DNA from 4 places in the Shewanella sp. SR43-8 genome. Region 2 is predicted to be linked to each of the others. Evidence: predicted binding sites of a transcription regulator. Region 2 holds the regulator's gene; each other region holds the start of a gene.
What was found. The regulator sigma-54, encoded in region 2, starts transcription at its own class of promoters, with help from an activator protein. The targets are predictions, from matches to a motif close to GTTGGCACGNNNNTNGNNT.

Region 1: the regulator sigma-54 is predicted to act here: its motif matches at 746-764, upstream of H5114_RS12785 (DUF1328 family protein).
Region 3: the regulator sigma-54 is predicted to act here: its motif matches at 1,205-1,223, upstream of H5114_RS06395 (PA2169 family four-helix-bundle protein).
Region 4: the regulator sigma-54 is predicted to act here: its motif matches at 1,148-1,166, upstream of H5114_RS12810 (BON domain-containing protein).

Annotation. Positions count from the first base shown of each region.
Region 1 is NZ_JACJDX010000009.1:15,357-17,567, forward strand. It holds gene arsJ (organoarsenical effux MFS transporter ArsJ) at 1-553, shown strand, start outside; gene H5114_RS12785 (DUF1328 family protein) at 884-1,060, shown strand; gene H5114_RS12790 (hypothetical protein) at 1,141-1,335, shown strand; gene H5114_RS12795 (diacylglycerol kinase family protein) at 1,549-2,211, shown strand, end outside.
Region 2 is NZ_JACJDX010000003.1:208,917-211,127, forward strand. It holds gene lptB (LPS export ABC transporter ATP-binding protein) at 1-370, shown strand, start outside; gene H5114_RS05155 (RNA polymerase factor sigma-54) at 514-1,998, shown strand; gene hpf (ribosome hibernation promoting factor) at 2,023-2,211, shown strand, end outside.
Region 3 is NZ_JACJDX010000004.1:119,058-121,268, forward strand. It holds partial or broken gene H5114_RS20470 (outer membrane beta-barrel protein) at 318-722, opposite strand; gene H5114_RS06395 (PA2169 family four-helix-bundle protein) at 1,276-1,725, shown strand; gene H5114_RS06400 (CsbD family protein) at 1,968-2,159, shown strand.
Region 4 is NZ_JACJDX010000009.1:19,754-21,964, forward strand. It holds gene H5114_RS12800 (sigma-54-dependent Fis family transcriptional regulator) at 1-184, opposite strand, end outside; gene H5114_RS12805 (hypothetical protein) at 451-927, shown strand; gene H5114_RS12810 (BON domain-containing protein) at 1,202-1,753, shown strand; gene H5114_RS12815 (TetR/AcrR family transcriptional regulator) at 1,897-2,211, shown strand, end outside.

The DNA.
Region 1 (2,211 bases), on a different contig from region 2:
GGCAGCGCGAATGTTTTTGTTTGGTGCTCGAGATGTATGGTTTGTGGTGGCGTTACCAGTGTTTCTAGCGGTGACATTTGAATGGGATCATTGGTGGGTGGGCGGTTTTATGGCGAGTTGGGTGATTGGCTACGGCATCGTCCAGTCATTTGCGCCTTATGTTACTGGTAAAAAACACGGCAAAGTACCAACAGGACGCGCAGCCTTTGTATGGGCTGGCTACTTATTACTTATTCCTGCTGCTATTGCTCTTGCGTTGCACTTTAACTTTTATATCCACGTGACATTAATTGCCGGATTAATGCTATTTGGCGCTGTGTTTGCCATTAACTCGTCACTGCACAGTTATCTGATTGTTAGTTATGCAGGGCATGATGGCGTGTCACTTGATGTGGGATTTTATTACATGGCCAACGCCATGGGACGTCTTATCGGCACCGTTCTTTCGGGGTTGGTGTATCAAATATACGGTTTAGAAGCTTGTTTGTGGATATCGAGTGGCTTTATAGCGCTAGCAACATTAATATCATTTAAGCTGCCGTATACGTTGTAATGCTTGGTGTTATTCTGGCGGCGCTTATGTTGACTCCTTTTCATTGCTCCTTTCGATACTGGTTCGCTAGTATCTGAAACTCTTACCGGAAACATCGGTAAAAAGTGCCTACAAGTCTGTGGCTCTTCCATCGCTCATTTTTCGATATTAAATTAAATCCTTTATAATCATGGTTTTAATTTTTTATTTACTGTTGGCACGATGTTGGCATTAGTAAAAACATAGTCGTTGTGTAAATGGTTAATTCTCAGATGGTTAGGTATGAGGTCGATATCAAAAGGATTAGCACATCACGCACCATACTGTAAATCGTACACCAAGGAGGTTTTTATGTTGGGCTGGACATTAATGTTTTTAGTTATAGCCGTTATAGCAGGACTATTGGGTTTTACTGGTATTGCTGGAGCCGCAGCAGGGATCGCCAAAATTATTTTCTTTATCTTTATTGTATTACTGGTGATTTCATTATTATCCAGTGCGATTAGAGGTAAAGGTCCCCGAGCATAGTAGGTAACCTGAGCTCTGAAGCCGAGTTAAGGTTAGCGACAAAACGTTATTCGATTACAACCATCATCTAGGAGATGAATATGAAATTATTAAAATTACTGACAATGGCAAGTTTAATGGTGTTTTTAACGGCTGGTTTATCAGCATGTTCAGACAATAAAGCTGAGAATGCTGGTGAGAAAGTGGATGAAATGATCCAAGATGCTGGTAATGCTGTTGAAGATGCATGTGAAGATGTAAAAGAAGGCATGAAGTCAGAAGATCCAGACTGTTAAATACAGTGCAATCTGATTAACTATTTAATCCGTTCAGAGCCGTTAGGTTATTAACGTAAAGTACATTGATGTCAAAGGTCACGACTTGTTTAGACTCATATAAGTCAATGTAAAATCTTAAGAGCGTGGCGCGAAGTGATTAGATAGTTATAGTGATAAGTATTGTCTTAAGCAGCACTCATGTGCTGCTTTTTTTAAAAAAGGAGGACCACAATGCTCACCCGTATCCATATTAAATATTATTATACCCTTGGTACGTTATTGGCTGCGTGCTTATGTGTGGCGCTTCCTTATGTGTTACTTAAGCTTGTTTTTGCGTGGCTTGCATTATCTTTAGGCTTGGTGAGTTCGGCGTATTGGTTTAATAGTGCAGGTATTTTCCGTAAACGCCAAGATGGCAGTATTCCTTGGTATATAGGTTGGAGCTTTATTCCGTTTTTATTGGGTTGCCAGCTATATAACGCCTGGGCGAGAAAAAATGACAAAGTTCCTGCAATACAAAAAATTGATAAGCAGCTGTATTTAGCCTGCCGGTTGTTTTCTGGCGATATTGACCGACTAAAGCATGAGAAAATTGATGCTATTTTAGATGTTACTGCAGAATTTGACGCATTAGAGTGGACTCTGGTTGATGAAAATATTGCCTATTTAAATATTCCGGTATTGGATCACAGCGTACCTAGCGTCGCACAGTTAAATCAAGCGATTAATTGGTTACATAACCAAGTCAGTAATGGCAAAAATGTCGTAGTACATTGTGCATTAGGTCGAGGGCGTTCGGTGTTAGTGCTAGCCGCCTACTTAGTGTGCCGTGAGCAAAATCGTAATGTTAATGATGTGCTGAAATCTATCAGTAGTATTCGTCAAACCGCGCGG
Region 2 (2,211 bases):
GCATTTATTAGAAGAATTCCATATCACTCATATTCGCGACAGCCAAGGCATGTCGTTGTCTGGTGGGGAACGTCGTCGAGTAGAGATAGCGCGCGCGCTGGCCGCTAATCCTAAATTTATTTTGCTCGATGAGCCTTTTGCGGGGGTTGACCCTATTTCTGTCATCGACATAAAAAAAATCATTCAACAGCTTAAAAACCGCGGCTTAGGGGTATTAATTACCGATCATAACGTACGTGAAACCTTAGACGTCTGTGAGCGCGCTTATATTGTCAGCCAGGGTAATTTAATTGCCGAAGGCACACCTGATGAGATATTGAGTAATCAACAAGTTCGGGCTGTGTACTTAGGTGAACAATTCAAGCTATAGTTACTTTACTGGCCTTTTAGTCTATCTAACTCATTTCATTGAACGATATCTAAATAGCGTTAAATGTCATTGATGTATGTGACAATCGATTACAGTTTTCGAGATTGTCATTTTTATGGAAATCATCTAGGGATAAGCGGTAAATGAAAGCGTCACTCCAACTCAAAATGGGTCAACACTTAACCATGACCCCTCAATTGCAGCAAGCGATCCGCTTACTGCAATTATCGTCATTGGAGCTACAGCAAGAAATCCAACAAGCATTGGACTCAAACCCATTGCTTGAAATAGAAGATGAGTTTTCTCAAGCAAAAGACTCAGTAAAAGAAAGTCGCGACCAATCGGACACCGACTTTAGTGACAACAGCGTGGTCAATATAGAAAAAGACACCTCAACAGTCGACACAGCAGAATCCATGACCAAAGAAACCATGGACGATTTAGCTATGGATACCACATGGGATGAAGTGTACACCGCCTCTCCAATGTCAGGTTCAGGCAGCGCTAGCATGCGCGATGATGATATGCCATTCCAAGGTGAAACGACTGAAGGCTTATATGAACATTTAGAGTGGCAAAAAAATCTCACGCCATTTTCTGACACTGATCGAGCGATTGCTACCGCGATTATTGATGCCATTGATGAACGCGGCTATTTAACCCAAAGCACTGAAGATATTCTCGAAGCCATGGGTGATGAAAGTGTTGAACTAGATGAAGTTGAAGCGGTATTAAAACGTATTCAACACTTTGATCCCGTAGGTGTTGCCGCACGAGATTTAAGCGAATGTTTATTCATTCAATTAGCCCAATATGCCGACACAACCCCACATATAGACAATGCCCGTCTGCTCATTAAAGACTATTTAGATTTAATTGCTGGGCGCGATTTTAGATTATTGATGCGCAAAACCAAGCTCAAAGAAAACGAGTTGCGTGACGCAATCACCTTAATCCAGTCACTTAACCCTCGCCCGGGCTTGTTAGTCACCGCTATTGATGACGAATATGTTATTCCTGATGTAACCGTACTAAAGAAGAATGGCCGTTGGGTTGTAGAGTTAAACCCAGACAATATGCCTAAAATTGGCGTTAATCAACAATATGCAGCCATGGCTAGAAGCAGTAAAAACTCTGCCGATAGCCAATTTATTCGCGGTCATTTACAAGAAGCTAAATGGTTCATCAAGAGTATCGAAAGCCGCAATGAGACCTTATTGAAAGTCGCCAATTGTATTGTGCAATTTCAGCAAGGTTTCTTTGAATATGGTGAAGAAGCCATGAAACCTATGGTGCTCAATGATATTGCTGAAGCAGTAGAAATGCATGAATCAACTATTTCACGGGTTACCACTCAAAAATATATGCACACACCACGTGGGCTATTTGAATTAAAGTACTTTTTCTCTAGCCATGTCAGCACCGACGATGGCGGAGAATGCTCATCTACCGCTATTCGTGCTTTTATCAAAAAACTGGTTGCAGCAGAAAACCAGCAAAAGCCATTAAGTGACAGCAAAATGGCCCAACTGCTGGCAGATCAGGGGATCAACGTTGCGCGTCGTACGATTGCAAAATACCGCGAAGCGATGCTCATTCCGCCCTCAAACCAACGTAAGAGTTTATAACCTACAAGGCAACGGAGGATTTTTATGCTTATCAATATGACAGGTAGAAATATCGACATTACCGAATCTTTACGTGAATACGTTCAAGGTAAATTTTCAAAGCTTGAACGACACTTCGATCAGATCAATAATGTACACGTTGTGCTCAATGTAGAAAAATTACAACAAAAAGCAGAAGCTAAAATCAACCTTAATGGTGCAGAGATTTTTGCC
Region 3 (2,211 bases), on a different contig from region 2:
CCTAACAGGGCACAGCTAATATAGTCGTGTTTAATAGTACGGTGTAATAGTTACATTAGCGCTGTAATACTTACCTACAATACACTTAGTTAGGCCTGCGCCTTTGTTTCATTTTATGGTTGTATAAAACGGTATAAGAGATTATTTAGATATGTGCTTACTGGCTGTAAAGTATATTACGGGCTGAATCGTTATCTAAAAAAGGCTCCAACACATTTTAGTGTTGAAGCCATTGATAATTACCTTTGGATAAAAACATGGGTGCTATTTATCCCGAATCACTACGATTAAAATTTATATTTAAGCCCGAACGAGGCCTATTTTAAATCGGTTGAGAAATTAGCATCATCAATGTCATCGGTTGCACTATCAAGGTTTAAGTCACTGTCATATAGTGTGTAGTCGACCTCAGCGGTCCAGCTTTCGTTGATATGATAACTACCACCAACACTAGCAAATAAACCTTCATCATCAGTGCTGTCGCGAGCGCCAAGAACCGAATAATCAGTCTTGTGGCACAATTGACCACCATGGACACAAAGACTGATGTTGTCTGACACTGGCAAACCTAATTTTAAATTTAGGGAATAGCCATTAGTATCTGTATTGGCTAAATCGTTGCCCTAGTTACCAAAGTCAATGTAACCATCTTCAACTGCAATGTATTGATTAAATCCATAACCTGCAAATACTTGATATGCATCTTTGTCGTCATCACATTCTTCGTCGCCGTCTACTCGTAAATAACCATAGTTAGCAACAACGTAGAACCCTTATGCATCTACTTCTGGATTATATGTTTTTGTTTGTACGCTAGTGTTTAAGAAACCAGCGGTAAATAAGTGTACCCACTAATATTGTCTTTTTCCTTACATATCCCACCACTTAACTCGAGTTGAAGTGAGTTAAATAGGTGAGCTTTTTGCGCTGCCACAAACCGCATAAACATTGACGACTTAATTCGCTATTTAATCTTTTATTCACTCCGGTATAAACATTAATACTCCACAAGGCTTGGTTAAATGACTTGAGTCAATCATGTAGATATCAGACAAGTTTATGTTCTCTATTGGGGAGTAAATTAAACCACAACCGTGTGTGTAAAAACTTCATATTCTTTGTAAATTATTCATCTTTTATAGATTAAGCAGATCAAGGTTAATTTTATTTTTCAATAAAATCAAATTGATAAGTTTATTTTATTGTTGGGGTGTTTATTGCATCTAAGAAAGTAAGCTAACAATGGTTAGTAGTACAGTCAAAACAGGAGTGAATATGTTAAATCAAAAAACAAGTGTAGAGAATGTAACAGATGTCATCCAAGTTATGAGAGCTGGTGTCGAGTTTTACCAAGACGCAATTGAGAAGGTCAGTAACCCAGCGCTCAAAAGTACTTTCACCAAAATGGCCACGAAAAAAGCCACAGCGATTCAAGCATTACAACCACTCGCCATTGCTGAGCAAGGTGATATTGAAGATGGGAGTTCTTTTGCGGTAGAGTCGCGCAAAATATACACCAAATTTGTGGCAGTGTTCTCAAGTGATGAAGACTACACCTATATTAAGCAACTTGAAGAAGTTGAAGATAAGGTACTTGAAGTGCTAGATGATGCAATCGATAAAAATCAACAGGGCCAGGCATTGCTTATACTGACCAATATTCGAGCGGATGCGCAATCGATGCACGACGAAATGAAAACTCTGCAACAGTTACAGAAAAACTAGTACTGGTTCATTGTTTAAATGCCCTGCGGCGGGGTATTTGAATGCTTGGTTGTAATCTCTAAAGCCGGACTACGGATTAGGGATATATCAAAATTATAGCTGTCGCTGATGTGTATTTAATACCGAACCACATCATCAATACACATCATCGGCTGTGGGTTTTGTCCAAGATGTAATTATTTAAGATGGATATGTCTACTGCGGCGACCCAGAATTTTTCTCACCTGGAGGAGTATTTAATTATGAATAACGACATTATTAAAGGTAAATGGAAGCAGGCATCTGGTTCACTAAAAGCACGTTGGGGTAAATTAACCGACGATGATTTACAGGAAATCGATGGAAAACTTGAGAAATTCCAAGGTAAGATGCAAGAGAAATATGGTATGGCTAAAGATGAGGCTAAAAAGGAATTCGACAAGTCACACTCTTAGCGTATAACCAATGAAAAAGGCGTCATGTTATATGACGCCTTTTAAAACTCAG
Region 4 (2,211 bases), on a different contig from region 2:
CTTGTTGGCTTAATTGTGACAGTTCAATGATAGCAACGTCTATTAAGTTACTCTTCAGTTGGTCTAACCAGGACTGGTCAACTGAGCTGGCAATCTTATTAAAGTGCTGGCTACTTGGTAAAGCAAGTAGACGAGCTTCACCTTCTTGACGGTGTAAATGGTAAAAAAGTGTTGGACGTGGCATGCCGATTCACTCCCTGTGGTATGTAGTCCAATGTTTGTCTCGGGTGTCGTGTGACAACTAAAGACAATCATTCAGTGTTGTTAGGCCATTAACGTGTAACAAAATATTATAATAACACTAATAATCAGATGGTTAATTAAATTTTGTCCATGTGCAGACGTGCTTATGTTTAGGCTTTGCTTACATAATATGTGCTGGATCTCTATAGGTTATACAACCTATAGAGCAAAGTACTAGTTAAATTATCGAATACAGGAGGATTTGCGTTGAAATCATATACTCGAGACGAACAAGTTGAGTCCGATGTGTGGCTTTTGCATGAAGCGATTGATTTATGCCAAGAGGGCGAGCAATTTTATGCCCAAGCAATACTAGGGGCCGACGATTACAACATTAAGCGGGTTTTTATCCATATGGCTGACATTAGAAAATGCATGCTAACGCGTTTAACACCATTATTTACGTTGATGCGATCCAGTCAAGCAAGACCTATGGACAGTAAAACCTTTCACCAACAATCTTCATATAAACACTATGCTAAGGCTGAACACCTGATACAGGATAAACCATTACCGCAGGTGATTGCAGTATTGGTTGAAACTGAGCAACAAGTATTAACTCAATTAAAGTACGCCGCTAAAAAAACTAAAAATAAGCGTGTCGCAGGGCAACTTGCCGAAGGCATTGCTTGGCTACAGATGAGTTTTGATACCATGAAACACCTTTCCGTTGCAGGTAATTAGTCTGTGGGTAATAAAAACGCCTGATAATGTTGATTCTCAGGCGTTTTTTGTTGATGTTCGCTTCGTCACCTTTTAAGTCTAGTCGAGGTTAAGCCACTCTTGATTGCCATGAGGAAAAATTTACCTAGTATCGGTAAAAAAGTCCGATAACATTACTATTAAAAGTCATCATAGCAATGAGAAAATTTAATTAGTTGTTATTTTACATGTGGTTATAATTGTTGGCATGATTCGCGCATTATAATCCTTGATATTAACAACGGAGGAAATCTTTATGAAAAAGACCACATTATCTGTAGTAATGAGCATCATGTTAGGTTCAATGGCATTCGGTGCAAGTGCAGCACAAGATTGGCAAGATGATGCAAAAGATGCGTGGATCGATGGTAAAGCTGAAACCACACTTTTGTTAAATACTAATTTGAATTCATTCGATATTAATACTGACGTACATGATGGCAATGTGACCCTAACAGGTAAAGTTAACAGTAGTGTTGATAAGGCACTTGCCGGAGAATTAGTGAAAAGCTTAGATGGCGTTAAAGACGTCAATAATGAATTGTCGGTAATGAAGCCTGATAGCGATAAAGACACTAATGATCTCGCTAAAACCCTCACCGATTCAAAAGTCGCTACCGTAGTCAAAACGCGACTATTATTCTCAGCCGACGTATCTGGTACCGATATTGACGTTGAGGTAAAAAATAGCGTGGTAACATTAAAAGGTTCGGTATCGAGTGATGCTGAACGTGATTTAGCTTTAATGATTGCCAAAAATACTGATGACGTAAAAGATGTTGTTAATAAGTTACGTGTCACTCAGTAATCTATTGATAATCTTTAAACCAGCCTTTGGGCTGGTTTTTTTATGCCTAAAATAGGCAATAAGTCACTATATTTTGATTATTAGCAACTAAAGTTAGCCGACTGGTCTATTCTTGTTTATCCTGTCATTGAAATGGAGGCTCAATGAACAAAAGTGCAGCAAGTAGACAATCAATATGCGCCGTAGGCGAAAAGCTTTTTGCGTTACACGGTTATAGTGGCGTGGGCATTAAATTAATTCTCGACGAGGTCGGTATTCCTAAAGGGTCTTTTTACCATTACTTTGCCAGTAAAGAGGCGTTTGCGGCAGCCGTTGCCGAACATTATTTTCAATTACGTATTCAACCTATTGCTATCGATTCAAGCGTAAATTTTAAAACTAATTTATCAACAATGCTTAATGGGTATCATCAACTCATTGATGAGCTGTTTAGTGGCAGTGAGCCTCGTGGCTGTTTA